DNA from 4 places in the Pseudomonas sp. B21-048 genome. Region 4 is predicted to be linked to each of the others. Evidence: predicted binding sites of a transcription regulator. Region 4 holds the regulator's gene; each other region holds the start of a gene.
What was found. Region 4 encodes sigma-54, which starts transcription at its own class of promoters, with help from an activator protein. Its sites were predicted from a motif close to ANTGGCATNNANNTTGCTNT; they were not measured.

Region 1 (4,294 bases), 930 kb from region 4:
ATTCTCGTTAAAGGCCTCAACCCTCTCATCCCGCGCAGGGCCGATCATACCGGTGTTTGGCCAATAAACACGGGACAAATATCGTGTTACTTATGGCCATAGCATCTTTATGGTTACGTTCTTATGACAAAACGATCATTCCCTCGATGTGACGCATTGGTTAGAACTCAACACAGGTTGACGTCGCAACGGCGTCAACACCTTGGCTCGCGACGCCGGCAGCGAGCCGCCAACGGCAGGATTTTTCTGCCTGACCTCGATTGAGGTCGACGCGATAAATACAGTCAACAAGTGAGGGCAACACCCTATGAGAAGACTTAAGCGTGATCCGTTGGAAAGAGCATTTTTGCGCGGATATCAATATGGCGTTGGTGGTAAATCCCGTGAGCTTTGCCCTTTTACTCTACCGTCGGTACGCCAAGCCTGGATCAATGGCTGGCGAGAAGGACGCGGCGACAACTGGGACGGTATGACCGGCACTGCGGGAATCCACAGACTCAACGAACTTCACGCCGTCGGTTAATACAGGGCACACACTCCGACACGACAATCTGATTACGCTACGACTTAACCACGCACGTCCCATCCGGACGGCGGGCTTCGGCCCAGGGGCTCCTTCGAGGAGCCCTTTTTTATGCCTGCCAGAAACTCAATCTCGAGCTGCAAACACATTACCTGTGGGAGCGGGCTTGCTCGCGAAAGCGATTTAACATTCAAGAATGATGTTGACTGACCCAACGCTTTCGCGAGCAAGCCCGCTCCCACAGGGGTTAGCGCAGCGCGGCGATGGCATCCACCGATTCACGAATCAGCGCCGGGCCCTTATAGATGAAGCCAGAGTAAAGCTGCACCAAACTCGCACCCGCGGCGATTTTCTCAGCCGCGTGCTTGCCTTCGGTGATGCCGCCCACAGCGATGATCGGCAAGCGACCGGCCAGTTCCGCCGCCAGCACCTTCACCGTGTGAGTGCTCTTGTCACGAACCGGTGCACCGGACAACCCGCCCGCCTCGTCACCATGTTCCAGGCCTTCGACACCAACGCGGCTCAGGGTGGTGTTGGTGGCAATCACCGCATCCATCCCGGTTTCGATCAACGCTTGGGCGACTTGAGCGGTTTCTTCGTCGGTCATGTCCGGCGCGATCTTGATCGCCAGCGGAACATGCTTGCCATGACGCAGGGCCAGTTCCGCCCGGCGCGTGGCCAGGTCGGCGAGCAACTGCTTGAGCGAATCGCCGAATTGCAAGCTGCGCAGGCCCGGGGTGTTCGGCGAACTGACATTGACCGTCACGTAGCTGGCATGGGCATAGACCTTGTCCAAGCAGATCAGGTAGTCATCGACCGCACGCTCAACCGGTGTATCGAAATTCTTGCCGATATTGATGCCCAGCACGCCCTTGTACTTGGCCGCCGCCACGCGAGCGAGCAAGTGATCGACGCCGAGGTTGTTGAAGCCCATGCGGTTGATGATCGCCTCAGCGTCCGGCAAGCGGAAAATCCGTGGTTTCGGGTTGCCCGGTTGCGGGCGCGGAGTGATGGTGCCGATTTCGACAAAACCGAAACCCAATTGGGCAAAGCCATCGATTGCCGCACCGTTTTTGTCCAGACCGGCCGCCAAACCCACCGGGTTCGGGAACTCCAGGCCCATGACTGTCACCGGCAGTTTCGCCGGTGCCTTGCACAGCAGACCGTTGAGGCCCAAACGCCCGCCCGCGCCGATCAGGTCCAGGGACAGATCGTGGGAGGTTTCCGGGGAAAGTTTGAACAACAGCTGACGGGCCAGGGTGTACATGGGCAGGCTTGACTCGGTTGGCGATGAGAGGCGGCGATTATAGCCGCGCATCAGGGCTTCACGCGAGGCGCGCAACAAAATCAACCCGCGATGGCATATGCCTTGCACCGTCACAGGCATCAGCACTCATGCCAACGGCGGGATGAGTGGAAGGACAATGGCGTCGTCACCCGGCTTTGCCCACGCAAGGGCCTTGGGACGACGCTTTTTTATGGAAGGTGCGAAATCGATGAACGAACCATCAGCCGGCCCACTGGCCTGGGTCAATGGCAGCGATGCCCCGGAAAAAACCGCCATCAACCTCGGCTTCATGGCCCTGAGCGACTGCGCCTCGGTGGTGGTCGCGGCCACTCAGGGCTTCGCCCAACCGTACGGCCTGACCCTGAACCTCAAGCGCCAATCGTCCTGGGCCAACCTGCGCGACAAACTGGTCAGCGGCGAACTCGACGCCGCCCACAGCCTGTACGGCCTGATTTACGCCGTGCATCTGGGGATCGGCGGCGTAGCTTCCACCGACATGGCAGTGCTCATGGGTCTGAACCAGAACGGCCAGAGCATCAACCTCTCCCACAGTTTGCAGGCCTTGGGCGTGACCAGTCCTGAAGCACTTCACCTGCATGTGCACCAAAGTCGCCCAAAACTGACCTTCGCCCAGACATTTCCTACGGGCACCCACGCCATGTGGCTGTATTACTGGCTCGCGAGTCAGGGTATTCATCCATTGCAGGATGTCGACAGCGTGGTGGTGCCGCCGCCGCAAATGGTCGCGCACCTGCAAGCCGGGCGCATCGACGGTTTCTGCGTCGGCGAGCCCTGGGCGGCCAGTGCGGTGCAGCAGAATCTCGGGTTTACCATGGCCACCAGCCAGACACTCTGGCCCGATCACCCGGAAAAGGTCCTCGGCTGCACCCGCGCCTTTGTCGAGCAATACCCCAATACCGCACGGGCATTGGTGATGGCGATCCTCGAAGCCAGCCGATTCATCGAAGCCAGCCACGAAAATCGCCGCAGCACCGCGCAACTGTTGAGTGCGCCCGAGTATCTGGATGCACCGCTCGACTGCATCGAACCGCGCTTGCTCGGTGACTACGCCGATGGTTTGGGCAATCGCTGGCAAGACCCGCACGCCATGCGTTTCCACGGTGGTGGCGAGGTCAATTTTCCGTATCTGTCCGACGGTATGTGGTTCATGACCCAGTTCCGGCGCTGGGGTTTGTTGCGTGACGACCCGGATTACCTCGGCGTGGCCCGTCAGGTCCAGCAACTAGACTTATACCGTGAGGCCGCCACCGCTGTCGGCGTGCCCGCCCGGCGTCAGGAAATGCGCAGCAGTCAACTGATCGACGGCAAAGTCTGGGACGGCTCGGACCCGGCCGGCTATGCCCGCAGCTTTACGCTGAACGCCATGAGCGACAGCGCTCCCCTTCTCGCCAGCCGCTGACAGGAGCCTACGAATATGTTGCGTATCCTGCTGATCAATGACACTGCGAAAAAAGTCGGGCGTCTGAAGGCGGCTCTGACCGAAGCCGGGTTCGAGGTCATCGACGAGTCCGGCCTGACCATTGACCTGCCCGCGCGCGTCGAAACGGTGCGTCCGGACGTGATCCTGATCGATACCGAGTCACCGAGCCGCGATGTGATGGAGCAAGTGGTGCTGGTGACCCGCGATCAACCACGGCCGATCGTGATGTTCACCGACGAGCACGACCCCGGCGTGATGCGTCGCGCGATCAAGTCCGGCGTCAGTGCCTACATCGTCGAAGGCATTCACGCACAACGCTTGCAGCCGATTCTCGACGTGGCCATGGCGCGCTTTGAAAGCGATCAGGCCCTGCGCGCGCAACTGCATGCCCGCGACCAGCAACTGGCCGAGCGCAAGCGCATCGAGCTGGCCAAGGGGCTGCTGATGAAGATGAAGGACTGCAACGAAGAAGAGGCCTACACCCTGATGCGCCGCCAGGCCATGAGCCGCCAGCAGAAGCTGATACAGGTGGCGGAGCAGATCATTGCCATGAGTGAGTTGTTGGGCTGATCCGATCATTGTGGCGAGGGGGCTTGCCCCCGTTGGGCAGCGAAGCGGCCCCTTAAATTCCGTCATATAGACCTCGCACAAAGGTCTTGCGACGGCTTCGCCGCCGAACGGGGCGATGCGGCGTTCCGACAAGCCCCCTCGCCACAAAAGCAGATTGTTGGCACAAATCTCGCTAAGTAAATCACTGCAAGGTAACCAACGGCGGTTGCCCCACCTACGACAAAGACGTCGCTCACCTCATTCGCCCCCTTGGCGGATCGGGTAGCGGCGTTTTTCCGTTTTGGCCCCAGAGACCGGGGCTGGTGGTGCGGCCTTTGTGGCGCCCCACCTGCAAGCTCATGACTCCTTCTTGATACGCCTGACAGCTGAGGTGCGCGATGAATTCAAGCTTCTGGAAATCCGGCCATACCCCGACCCTGTTCGCAGCCTTCCTCTATTTCGACCTGAGCTTCATGGTCTGGTACCTGCTCGG
Region 2 (4,294 bases), 2.8 Mb from region 4:
CGAGACCGGGATGAAAATCATCTGGGTGCTATTGATCCTCCTGCTGCCGGTCCTGGGGCTGATCATCTGGGCCATCGCCGGGCCGCGAGGTAATGTGCGGATCTGATCGGTTTCCCACAAGCAACACTGAACCTATAGGAGCGTGGCTTTCCCGCGATGCAGGCGCTGCGGTCGGGTCAGTTTCACCGCAGCGGTCCTATCGCAGGCAAGCCAGCACCCACAGAGGATTGTGTCGAACCATCAAGTGACGTTCGACCTGTCATGTTCCACAACGTAGAATGCGCGCCTTTCCCGGGCAATCGAGGCGATCGATTGGCCATCATGGGCGGGTAACCGTCCGTTGCCACCCGCATTCATCGGAGCACTTCCCATGAGCAATACCCCAACCAGCGAGTACCTGGAAACCCTCTACGAAGGCTATGGCCAGCGTTTTCGCATGGAAAAACTGCTGCACGAAGTGCGCACCGAACACCAGCATCTGGTGATTTTCGAGAACCCGCGCATGGGCCGGGTAATGGCACTGGACGGCGTGATCCAGACCACAGAAGCCGACGAATTCATCTATCACGAAATGCTCACCCACGTGCCGATCCTCGCCCATGGCACCGCCAAGCGCGTACTGATCATTGGCGGCGGCGACGGCGGCATGCTGCGTGAAGTGGCCAAGCACCGCAGCATCGAGCACATCACCATGGTCGAGATCGACGGCACTGTGGTCGACATGTGCAAGGAATTCCTGCCGAACCACTCCAAGGGTGCATTCGATGATCCACGCCTGAACCTGGTGATCGACGACGGCATGCGTTTCGTCGCCACCACCACCGAAAAGTTCGACGTGATCATTTCTGACTCCACCGATCCGATCGGCCCGGGTGAAGTGCTGTTCTCCGAAAATTTCTACCAGGCTTGCCGTCGCTGCCTGAACGAAGGCGGCATTCTGGTGACCCAGAACGGCACTCCGTTCATGCAAATCGAAGAAGTCAAAACCACCGCCGGCCGTCTGCGCAGCCTGTTCCCGGACTGGCACTTCTATCAGGCGGCCGTGCCGACCTACATCGGTGGCGCGATGACCTTCGCCTGGGGCGCAACCAATACCGCCTATCGCAAATTGTCCCGCGAAATCCTCCAACAGCGGTTCGCTGGCAGCGGCATCATCACTCGCTACTACAACCCGGAAATCCACATCGGTGCCTTCGCCTTGCCGCAATATGTGCTGCAAGCGGTGAACAAACCCAGCAACGACTAAAATGTACGCATAACCCCGGTAGGAGCTGAGCAAGCTCAGCCCCTACCGTTTCTATGCCTTTCATGCTTGCGCGTTGTAATCCGTTTGAACGATCACTCAGGGCAAAAGTCCAGATACTTGTAAGCCCATCCATGGGTTTTATCGAGGAGGCACCGATGCAAAAGTGGAAAATCACTTTCGTGGATGATCACGGTGAAACAGTGGACGAACTTTTCGAGTGCGAGGAATGCCCGAACAGCGAGCAAGCCGCCAAACTCATTCGCGCCCGGTGCCTGCCGGTCGCTGCCGAACTGGATCTCAATGATCTGGAGGGTCGTACCGACGATCCGACCGTCAAAAGTCTGAAATCCCAGAACAGCATTGAAATCATCAGTATTACCCCGATCTGATACACCCCCTGTCACATTCACAACCAGGCCTTGGCAGCGCCTCTGTCTTAAGGCTACTCTGCAAGCGAGATCAGCGAATGACTCGCTAAGGTCTGGTCTTGTCAGCTACATGCTTGTTTCCCGTCGGCAACCTCCGTTGCCGTATCGCTCTCACCCATCGGTTGAAAGTGCAGGGAATACGGAAAGTCTATCCATCAGTCTGAGGGGGACGTTTCATGAGCACAGCCTATCAAGAAGACATCAGCAGCAGCGTGCTGCGCCGCATGAAAGAAGGCGGTTTCGACTTTTCACGATTCCATCCCATCGAGTTCTACGCCATTTTCCCGGACGAGGAGCGGGCACGCAGGGCGGCAGGTCATTTCAGTGGTGAATCCTTGAATGCCCAGATCAGCGTGCGCGACGACGGCGCGTGGCATCTGGAACTGAGCAAAGTGATGTACGCCACCTACGACGGGATCGGCGACTTTGAACAGGACTTCGAGGCGGTGGTCGAGCCTCTGGGCGGTATCATCGAAGGATGGGGCGTCAAGCAGGAGGTACGAGGGTTACTCGCATAACTTTATGAACAGTGACAACACTCAGCAACGGCTGACCTTTGGGTTGGCCGTTTTCGTTCTCGCGGTTTGAAAAGGCCAAAGATCGTGTTTTTGATTCATAACGTTTCAAAAACGCAAAAAAAAGCCACCTAAACAGGCGGCTAAAAGGGAAGAGCGATAAGTTTTCCAGCGAATGCGCCGATTATCCGCATCGCCCCCGGGCAGTGAAATCAACTCTGGCTATGCTGCTGATAGGCGACAGCATTGCTTCGCCATGAGGCGGGGGCGATCAGGTTGGGGCATTTACCGCACAGGATTGGTGCGGTGCGTGCAGCGTCATTCTCCAACTGATTGATATCAAAGCGTTTATGCCGATGGCACGGGCCTTGCGAAGGCCTGGATGTCCGGAGTGACAAGGAGTACGGCATGATCCGCACCTATTTTGATGAGATGTACGATGCCGGCGGCCAGGTCCGCCCGCATTATCGGGAGTTTGCCCATTGGCTGGCCGAAACGCCTGACGAGCTTTTGGCACAACGGCGACGCGAGGCCGATCTGTTATTTCATCGTGCCGGGATTACCTTCACGCTCTATGGTGATGAGCAAGGGACAGAGCGCCTGATTCCCTTCGACACCATTCCCCGTAGTATCCCCGCCAGCGAGTGGCGGATTGTCGAGCGCGGCTGCATTCAGCGGGTCAAGGCATTGAACATGTTCCTTGCCGACCTCTATCACGAGCAGCGCATCATCAAGGCCGGCATCATCCCGGCCGAGCAAGTGCTGGCCAACGAGCAATACCAGTTGGCGATGCAAGGGCTGGATCTGCACCGCGATATCTATTCGCACATTTCCGGCGTCGACCTGGTGCGCGATGGCGACGGCACGTACTACGTGCTCGAAGACAATCTTCGTACACCCAGCGGCGTGAGCTACATGCTCGAAGACCGCAAGATGATGATGCGATTGTTCCCCGAGTTGTTCGCTGCCCAGCGCATTGCACCGATCGACCACTATCCGAACCTGTTGCTCGACACCCTGAAAAGCTCCAGCCCGATCGACAACCCGAGCGTGGTGGTGCTGACGCCGGGGCGCTTCAACAGCGCGTTTTTCGAGCATGCATTTCTGGCCCGGGAAATGGGCGTTGAACTGGTGGAAGGCGCGGACCTGTTCGTGCGCGATGACAAGGTGTTCATGCGCACCACGGACGGGCCGAAAGCCGTCGACGTGATCTACCGTCGCCTCGACGATGCCTTCCTCGATCCGTTGGCATTCAACCCGGATTCGATGCTCGGCGTGCCAGGTCTGCTGTCGTCCTACCGCTCCGGTAACGTGGTACTGGCGAATGCCATCGGCACCGGGGTCGCGGACGACAAATCGGTATATCCCTTCGTCACGGACATGATTCGTTTCTACCTGGATGAAGAGCCGATCCTGAAGAACGTGCCGACATGGCAGTGTCGTAATCCCTCGGAACTGTCCCACGTGCTGGCCAATCTTTCAGAGCTGGTGGTCAAGGAAACCCAGGGTTCCGGCGGCTACGGAATGCTGGTGGGACCGGCGGCGACGGCAGCGGAAATCGAATCTTTCCGTGAGCGGATCAAAGCCAAGCCCCACGCGTACATCGCCCAACCGACGTTGTCTTTATCAACCTGTCCGACCTTTGTCGAAAACGGTATCGCTCCACGCCATATCGACCTGCGTCCGTTTGTATTGTCTGGCCGCGAAACCCGGGTTGTGCCCGGCGGTTTGACCCGTGTTGCCTTGCGTGAAGGCTCCCTGGTGGTGAATTCCTCCCAGGGCGGCGGAACCAAGGACACCTGGGTGGTCGAGGATTGAAGGAAGCTTGCCATGTTAAGTAGAACTGCCTCGGATCTGTATTGGATGTCGCGTTACCTGGAGCGGGCGGAAAACCTCGCACGGATGCTCGATATCAGTTATTCGCTGTCCCTGATGCCTCAGGACGGTCGTGGTGATGGCTTGCATGAACTCGCCATGCCGTTGCTGATCACCGGCACTCTGGACGATTACCTGGAGCGTCACGGCGATCTGCATGCCGAACGGCTGCTGCACTTTTTCGCTTTGGATGCGGCCAACCCGGCGAGCATCTACAGCTGCCTCGGTGC
Region 3 (4,294 bases), 610 kb from region 4:
AATAATCCGTCACTATTCGGGTTTTCACAGTCGCACGGCAAGGCAAGAGCAAGTGTTATGCCAGAAGTGTCCGAGGGAAAAATGGATGGCGGCGAGCAGGCACCTGAAATCAAAAGATCGCAGCCTTCGGCCGCTCCTACAGTTGGATGGTGTACACCCTGTAGGAGCCGCCGAAGCAGACTGTGTGAAAACGCAGTAATCGCGGCCCAAGCAAACGCCACGGCTTGTTCGGGGCGTTTGCTCTTTGCGGGAAGCAGACGAAAAAAGGCTATTCAGCCCATTAACGCCATCAGTTGACGTGCTCCCAGCACATTAATCACTCTTTTGAGGTTGTAGGCGTTTATCGCCAGCGCCATTTCCGCTCTCGCGCCTTCCACTGGGCAATGCGCTTGTCCAGCTTTTCCTCCTGGAGCTTGAGCTGTTTGAGATTCAGATGCCGTCGTGCAGACGCCACCGTCCGAAATTTACTGCCATCGATGGCAACCAGGTCGCCCGCAATCAAACCGACCGCGCGGCAGAATTGGACAAAGGCCCGGCACGTGGCAATGAACGCGGTTTTGTTGTCCCGACGAAAGTCGGCAATGGTTTTAAAGTCGAGCTTGAGTCGATTGATCAGCCACATGACTTCGACGTTGCGTTGGCACTCGGCTTCAAGTCGGCGCGAGGAGCGAATCCGCTGGAAATAGCCGTAGAGATACAGTTTGAGCTGGTCGGCAGGATCGTAAGAGGGACGTCCTGTGCCTTTGGGAGTTGCCCTGCCGAAGCCCAATTGAACAAGATCCAGTCCTGCGACATAGGCGTCAATCACGCGAACGAGATGATCTTCAGGTATTAAATCTTCCAGAGAAACCGGGAATAGACTGGTCTGGTTTCGTGGTTCACCTTGGATATACGCCACAGCAAAAATGCCCCGTATCTTTCAATGATGGGGCATTTTCTTGAATCGCTGCGCAAATGGCTAGGTTTTCACACAGTCTGGAAGCCTGCGATCTTTTGAGCGGCGCCCTGATTTATCAGGCGTAATAATCGACGGCGCTGGAGCCAATCACACTGGTGGTGTTGGCGGCTACTTCAGCGACAGTCGCAGGGAGTTCTTCATCGGCAGCGTCGAGGCGACCGCCACTGGCGTTGCTACGCCCACCCTGCCCCTGTTGAGCCTGTTCCTGCCCCTGCCCCTGCCAGCCCCGGGATTGATCAGAAACGTTGACGTCGACCTGCCCCATGCCTTGCTGCGCGAACAGATCACGCAGGCGATGCATTTGCCCATCGAGCGCTTCTCGAACGCTGGGGTGAGCACTCATGAAGGTCACCTGGGTCTGCTGATCGGGAACCATGTTCACCCGAATATCGAGGCGTCCCAGCTCGGCCGGTTGCAATTGAATGTCGGCCGCCTTGAGGTTGGCACTGGACAGGTACATGACCCGGTTGACCACTTCCTCGGTCCAACCGCTCTGATGCATGGCGATTGGCTGATTCACCGGCAATGCGTTGGCAGTTTTCGGCGTTGCCGCCTGGGTCAAAGCTGCCAGACGATTGGCGAAGTCATCGACACGGGTATCGCTGCTAGCAGATTTGAGATCCTTGAGGCCGTCATCGATCAGGCCACTGAAAGCCTTTTCGCCGTCCTGACTGGTGCTGTCCTGGTCGGCTTGCACATCGAACATGCTCGCCATGCCCACGGCAAAGTTCTGTGCCGGGGTCAGCTCGCCGTCGACGTGAGCCTGGGTCGGCGCCGCTTTTGGCTGAGCCTGGCTGGCGGCCGAAACATGCCCGCCCTGCTCCATGGCCAAGCGCACGGCCGGCAGCGCATCGAGAGGATCGGCTTCGGGATCGAAATCAGGATCGACGGTCGCAACGGGCTGCGTCGCTGTCGCGGTAACAGCGGCTGCGACGGGTGCTTCGACGGCTGACTGCACAGTGGCGACAACGGGTGGAGTTTCCGGCACGGGGGCTGACAGCACCGGCAGCACCACTTGCATCAACGCCGGATCGAGGGCTGGATCGACAGGCGCGGTATCGACTACCTGCGTCGCCGTCTCGGCCGCATCCGGCGCGTCATCGCTGGCCGTCTTGTCATCAGCCTGCGCCGGTTTATCGGCGGGCAAGGATTTGCCGCTATCGGCAACCGGCGGTTCCGGGGCGGCAGACTTGTCGTTGCTCACGTCCTTTATGTCGGCGCTGTCCGGCGCTTTGTCGCGAGCAGCTTTAGCCGATCCGTCCGCCACGGCCGAGGGCTTGTTCTGGGACTGATTGGCGTAGACCCGAGCGAAGCTGGACGCCTTGTCCCCAGCCTCAGCCGTCAGCGCCGGCGCATTGGCGGACGCAGCTTGAGCCTTGGCCTGTGTGGCGGCCTGAAGAAGAATGTTGGGGGTAACGGGCATAGAACGGTCTCCGCTGCACTGGGATCGTAGGTACAGTTGAGCAAGTTGTCTGCAAGGGTCGAGCCAGCTTTGCTCGCTGGCCGCTAAAAGCGCCGGACGGTTGATTTATTCAGCAAGGGAACGCTGGCGTTCCGCTTCGTAGAGCGGTCGGACAATTGCGAACTCGCCATCAATTTCTCCGACCAGCGCTTCAATGCCTTCGAGGCTTTTTTGCTTTGCGCGCTGCTCCAACTCATTACACAGCTCGGCCAGCCGGGTAGCGCCCATGTTGCTGCAACTGCCTTTGAAGCTGTGCGCAGCGGCGCCCAACTGATCGGCGTTGTCAGCCTTCTGCAGCAGACTCAAACGCGCTTCGGAATCGGCGAGAAAGGTATCAAGCAATTCTGGATACCCGTCCTCCATAACTTCCTGCAACGCGCTCAGCACGTCACGGTCCAGATGTGTGTCAGCCACTTGTTCACTCCTTGATCAAGAATGCCCGGGATCAGGCCAGAGCCTCCCAGAAGAACTCTACGTGAGCACTGCGCCCATTATCGGTCCAGCGCGCATGATGGCTCAACTGACGGATCAAACTGACGCCACGTCCCGACAGGCGGACACCATCGACGGGACGCTCCATCACCCGCGCCACATCGAAGCCCTTGCCACTGTCTTCGACCTGGATCGTCAAACAACCACCCTCATCTTTTGGCATCACCTGCAAATGCACCCGAACATAGCCGTCCCGCAAATCGTCCAGACGTGCATTGCGCTGCTGATAATAGCGCGCAAAACCCGATGCATCGCGTTTCAGGCTCGAATCCAGACCCAGCACGCCATGCTCCAGGGCGTTGGAATAAAGCTCAGCCAGCACACTGTAGAGCGCGCCACTCTGAGCCCGCAGACCATGCACTTCAAGCAGCAACTGCAACAAGTACGGCAGCGGATTGAAGCGCTTGAGGGTGGCGGCGCGGAACTCGAAACTCACCGACCAGTCCAGCGGGCTGGACTGGCCGCTGTCGGAATACACCGGCGCTGGCGCACTCAGTTGCGCAGCCTTCAGCAGACTGACCTCAACCATGCTCACGTCATCGCGAGCCTCGCCGCGAAAATCCCGCAGGGCCTGTTCAATCTCCTCGAACAGCGCATCAGGCTGACGATTGGCTGCAAACACCTGCTCCAATCGCTCCACCCCAAACAATTGTTCATTGGCATCGCAGGTATCGATCACTCCGTCGGACAACAGAAAGACCCGATCCCCGATAGCCATCGGGAACACCTCGGTACGGTCATCGAAGGTTGGCGGGCTCAGCACGCCCAACGGCAAGTGCCGCGCCGCCAGAGTGATACGTTCGCCGCTGGCGGTACTGTGTAAATAGCCGTCCGGCATCCCACCGTTCCAGACCTCCACCGATCCTCGCTGAAAGCTCAGGCACAGCAAGGTCGCACAGCAGAACATGTCCACCGGCAGGATACGTTTGAGCTTGGCGTTCATCTCGCGCAGGGTTTCGGACAAGCCGTAGCCCTTGGCCGTCATGCCGTAGAAGACTTCGGCCAGGGGCATGGCGCCAACAGCGGCCGGCAAACCGTGGCCAGTGAAATCGCCAAGCAGCACGTGCATGTCGCCGGCCGGGGTGAACGCGGCCAGCAACAGATCGCCATTGAACAGCGCATAGGGCGATTGCAGGTAACGGATATTGGGGGCATTCAGGCAACCGGAATGGGCGACCTTGTCGAACACGGCTTTGGCCACCCGTTGTTCATTGAGCAGGTAATCGTGGTGCCTGGCGATCAGGTCGCGCTGCTCCAGCACCGTGGCTTGCAAGCGTCGCAAGCGGTCCATCGCCTTGATCTTGGCGGCGAGGATCACCTGGTTGTAAGGCTTTGCCAGAAAATCGTCGCCCCCGGCCTCCAGACAACGAGCCAAGGCTTCG
Region 4 (4,294 bases):
AAAACCGACGAGCAAAAGGCCCAGTAATGGCAACTCTGAAAGCTCAGCATCTGGCCAAGAGCTACAAGAGCCGTCAGGTCGTGCGCGACGTCAGCCTGTCCATCGACAGCGGTCAGATCGTCGGCCTGCTTGGTCCTAACGGTGCCGGTAAAACCACTTGCTTCTATATGATTGTCGGCTTGGTGCAGGCCGATCAGGGCCGCGTCCTGATCGATGACCTGGACGTGAGCCACCAGCCTATGCACGGTCGTGCGAAGGCGGGTATCGGTTATCTTCCGCAAGAAGCGTCGATCTTCCGCAAACTGTCGGTGGCCGACAACATCATGGCCATCCTCGAGACCCGCAAGGAACTCGACAAGGCCGGTCGTCGCCAGGAGCTGGAAAGCCTGCTGCAGGAATTTCACATCCACCACATACGCGACAACCTCGGCATGAGCCTGTCCGGTGGTGAACGCCGCCGCGTGGAAATCGCCCGGGCGCTGGCCACCAATCCGAAATTCATCCTCCTCGACGAACCCTTCGCCGGTGTGGACCCTATTTCGGTGGGCGACATCAAGCAGATCATTCATCATCTCAAGGCCAAAGGCATTGGTGTGCTGATCACGGACCACAACGTCCGTGAAACCCTGGATATCTGCGAAACCGCCTACATCGTCAACGATGGTCAACTGATCGCTGAAGGTGACTCCGCCACCATCCTGGCCAATGAACTGGTCAAGGAAGTGTATCTGGGTCATGAGTTCCGCCTGTAAGCACTCAGGTGCCCGGGCCGCCGAGAGAGCGCTGACTTCAATAAAAAATCAATAACTTTTTATTGTTACAGCGCTCTAGGCAAACACTTCAGTTTCGGGCATATAATTTGCTTATGTTTGGCGCTTCGGCGCCCTGTAGTGGATGGCGCATGTGCGCCGGCGAATAAGGTGTTAAGCCCCTGCCATGAAACCATCGCTAGTCTTGAGAATGGGCCAGCAGCTGACGATGACACCGCAGCTGCAACAGGCCATCCGCCTGCTCCAATTGTCGACCCTGGACCTGCAACAGGAAATCCAGGAGGCCCTGGAGTCCAATCCGATGCTCGAACGCCAGGAAGAAGGCGACGACTTCGATAACGCCGACCCCTTGGCCGATAGCGCCGAACAGAAACCCAACGCCGACATTCAGGAACCCTCCTACCAGGAAACCGCCCCAACGGTGGATAACCTCGAAGAAGGCGACTGGAATGAGCGCATTCCTAACGAATTGCCCGTCGACACGGCCTGGGAAGACGTCTACCAGACCAGCGCCAGCAGCCTGCCGAGCAACGATGACGACGAGTGGGATTTCACCACCCGCACATCGGTCGGTGAAAGCCTGCAAAGCCATTTGCTCTGGCAACTGAACCTGGCACCGATGTCCGACACCGATCGCCTGATCGCCGTGACCCTGATCGACTGCATCAACAATCAGGGATACCTGGACGAAACCCTCGAGGAAATCCTCGAAGCGTTCGACCCGGAACTGGACATCGAACTGGACGAAATCGAAGCCGTCCTGCACCGCATCCAACAATTCGAACCCGCCGGCATCGGTGCTCGCAACCTCGGTGAATGCCTGCTGCTGCAACTGCGCCAGCTGCCCGCCAAGACCCCTTGGCTGGCCGAGGCCAAGCGCCTGGTCACCGACTACATCGACCTGCTCGGCGGCCGCGACTACAGCCAGCTGATGCGCCGCATGAAGCTCAAGGAAGATGAACTGCGTCAGGTCATCGAATTGGTCCAGAGCCTCAACCCGCGCCCGGGCTCGCAGATCGAGTCAGCCGAAGCCGAATACGTCGTGCCCGATGTGATCGTGCGCAAGGACAACGAGCGCTGGCTGGTGGAGCTGAACCAGGAGTCGGTACCACGCCTACGGGTCAACGCCCAATACGCCGGTTTCGTACGTCGTGCCGATACCAGCGCTGACAATACCTTCATGCGCAATCAGCTGCAGGAAGCTCGTTGGTTCATCAAGAGCCTGCAAAGCCGCAATGAAACCCTGATGAAAGTCGCCACCCAGATCGTCGAGCATCAGCGCGGCTTTCTTGAATACGGCGACGAAGCCATGAAGCCGCTGGTGCTGCATGACATCGCCGAAGCGGTGGGCATGCACGAATCGACGATTTCACGGGTGACCACGCAAAAATTCATGCATACCCCACGGGGCATCTATGAACTGAAATACTTTTTTTCCAGTCACGTCAGCACCTCCGAAGGCGGTGAATGCTCGTCCACGGCGATTCGCGCGATCATCAAAAAACTGGTTGCCGCGGAAAATCAGAAAAAGCCGTTGAGTGACAGCAAGATCGCTGGTTTACTGGAGGCACAAGGCATTCAGGTAGCCCGTCGCACCGTCGCCAAGTACCGCGAATCCCTGGGGATCGCGCCTTCCAGCGAACGGAAGCGGTTGATGTAACCGCCGGGCTCGCCACAGCGTTCCAGTGGCAGGCATTTCTGCCTGCCGCTTTATGCACTGGCAACGAAGGAGAAGCTGTATGCAAGTCAACATCAGTGGACACCAACTGGAAGTGACCGAACCCCTGCGCACCTACATCGGCGAAAAACTCGACCGATTAGAGAGGCATTTCGACAAGATCACCAATGTGCAAGTCACGATGAACGTCGAAAAACTGCTGCAGAAAATCGAAGCCACGCTGCATATTCCCGGCGGAGAAGTGGTCGCCAATGCCGAGCATACGGACATGTATGCCGCCATCGACCTGCTGACCGACAAGCTGGATCGCCAACTCAAAAAGCATAAGGAAAAGACCCAGAGCCTCCTCCAGGGCGCGACCGGTCGCTAACACCCCCAATCCATGATCCGACTAGAAACCATCCTGACCCCCGGCCGTTCCCAAGTGAACGCGCCGGGTGGCAGTAAAAAGAAAGCCCTCGAGCAAATTGCCAACCTTATCCACCGCGAAGTACCGGATCTGGAAATGCAGGACGTCTTCGAGGCCCTGATTGCCCGTGAGAAACTCGGTTCTACCGGTTTCGGCAACGGCATCGCCATCCCCCACTGCCGGCTCAAAGGCTGCACCTCGCCAATCAGTGCGCTGCTGCACCTGGAAGCCCCTATCGATTTCGACGCCATTGATGGCGCCCCGGTTGACCTGCTGTTTGTGCTGCTGGTCCCGGAAGCCGCCACCGATGCACACCTGGAATTGCTCCGCCAGATCGCCAGCATGCTTGATCGCAAGGAAGTGCGTGAAAAACTGCGCAGCGCCCCGAGCAACGAAGCCTTGTATCAGGTTGTCCTGGACGAGCAAAACGGTCACTAATCATGCGCCTGATCATCGTCAGTGGCCGCTCCGGCTCAGGTAAAAGTACCGCCCTCGATGTGCTCGAGGACAACGGCTACTATTGCATCGACAACCTGCCTGCCGGCTTGCTGCCGGAACTGGCCGAACGCGCGCTGATTCACACCGAACTGGCACAACCGCTGGTGGCCGTGTCCATCGACGCGCGCAACCTGCCGAGCCATCTGTCACGGTTTCCCGAATTGCTGGAAGAGGTCCGCAGCCGGCACATCCAGTGCGATGTGCTGTACCTGGACGCCGACGAAGAAACCTTGCTCAAACGTTTTTCCGAAACTCGCCGCCGCCACCCGCTGAGCAGCGCCAATCGCTCATTGGCTGAGGCGATACAGGACGAAACCAATCTACTGGGACCTATCGCCGATCTGGCCGACCTCAAGGTCAATACCACCAATCTGAACCTGTATCAGCTACGCGATACCATCAAGCTGCGCCTGCTGAATCAGCCGGAGCCTGGTACTGCGTTCCTGGTGGAATCTTTCGGGTTCAAGCGTGGCATGCCGGTGGATGCCGATCTGGTATTCGACGTGCGCTGTCTGCCCAACCCTTATTGGAAGCCGGAGCTACGGGCACAGTCCGGGCTCGATCAACCGGTAGCCGAATACCTGGCGGCACAGCCGGATGTCGAAGAAATGTTCCAGGACATTTCCTCATATTTGCTCAAGTGGCTACCCCGTTTTGCTGCCAGCAATCGCGCCTACGTCACGATTGCCATTGGCTGCACCGGAGGGCATCACCGCTCTGTCTACCTGACCGAACGCCTGGGCCAGGTCCTGCAAAAAAACCTGAAGAACGTCCAGGTCCGCCACCGCGACCTCAGTTAAAGGATTCACATCGCGATGCCTGCTCTGGAAATCGAAATCATCAACAAGCTGGGCCTGCATGCCCGCGCGTCTGCCAAATTTGTCGGAGTCGCCGGTCAGTTCAAGGACTGTACGATCAGGGTAGGACGCACACCAGAAT

Region 1: LOY56_RS08510 (CmpA/NrtA family ABC transporter substrate-binding protein) is a predicted target of sigma-54. The motif match lies at 1,880-1,899, and genes of this name have one in related genera.
Region 2: LOY56_RS17425 (circularly permuted type 2 ATP-grasp protein) is a predicted target of sigma-54. The motif match lies at 2,545-2,564, and genes of this name have one in related genera.
Region 3: LOY56_RS06985 (flagellar hook-length control protein FliK) is a predicted target of sigma-54. The motif match lies at 2,419-2,438, and genes of this name have one in related genera.

What each region holds. Positions count from the first base shown of each region.
Region 1 covers NZ_CP087168.1:1,849,134-1,853,427, reverse strand. The annotation lists gene rmf (ribosome modulation factor) at 308-523, shown strand; gene LOY56_RS08515 (quinone-dependent dihydroorotate dehydrogenase) at 771-1,790, opposite strand; gene LOY56_RS08510 (CmpA/NrtA family ABC transporter substrate-binding protein) at 2,020-3,231, shown strand; gene LOY56_RS08505 (ANTAR domain-containing response regulator) at 3,247-3,822, shown strand; gene LOY56_RS08500 (NarK/NasA family nitrate transporter) at 4,200-4,294, shown strand, end outside.
Region 2 covers NZ_CP087168.1:3,729,094-3,733,387, reverse strand. The annotation lists gene LOY56_RS17445 (PLDc N-terminal domain-containing protein) at 1-106, shown strand, start outside; gene speE (polyamine aminopropyltransferase) at 371-1,246, shown strand; gene LOY56_RS17435 (hypothetical protein) at 1,402-1,635, shown strand; gene LOY56_RS17430 (ribonuclease E inhibitor RraB) at 1,851-2,192, shown strand; gene LOY56_RS17425 (circularly permuted type 2 ATP-grasp protein) at 2,598-4,007, shown strand; gene LOY56_RS17420 (alpha-E domain-containing protein) at 4,020-4,294, shown strand, end outside.
Region 3 covers NZ_CP087168.1:1,529,352-1,533,645, reverse strand. The annotation lists partial or broken gene LOY56_RS06990 (transposase) at 368-898, opposite strand; gene LOY56_RS06985 (flagellar hook-length control protein FliK) at 1,014-2,381, opposite strand; gene LOY56_RS06980 (Hpt domain-containing protein) at 2,487-2,834, opposite strand; gene LOY56_RS06975 (fused response regulator/phosphatase) at 2,866-4,294, opposite strand, start outside.
Region 4 covers NZ_CP087168.1:919,067-923,360, reverse strand. The annotation lists gene lptA (lipopolysaccharide transport periplasmic protein LptA) at 1-27, shown strand, start outside; gene lptB (LPS export ABC transporter ATP-binding protein) at 27-752, shown strand; gene LOY56_RS04070 (RNA polymerase factor sigma-54) at 937-2,430, shown strand; gene hpf (ribosome hibernation-promoting factor, HPF/YfiA family) at 2,510-2,818, shown strand; gene ptsN (PTS IIA-like nitrogen regulatory protein PtsN) at 2,831-3,295, shown strand; gene rapZ (RNase adapter RapZ) at 3,298-4,155, shown strand; gene LOY56_RS04050 (HPr family phosphocarrier protein) at 4,171-4,294, shown strand, end outside.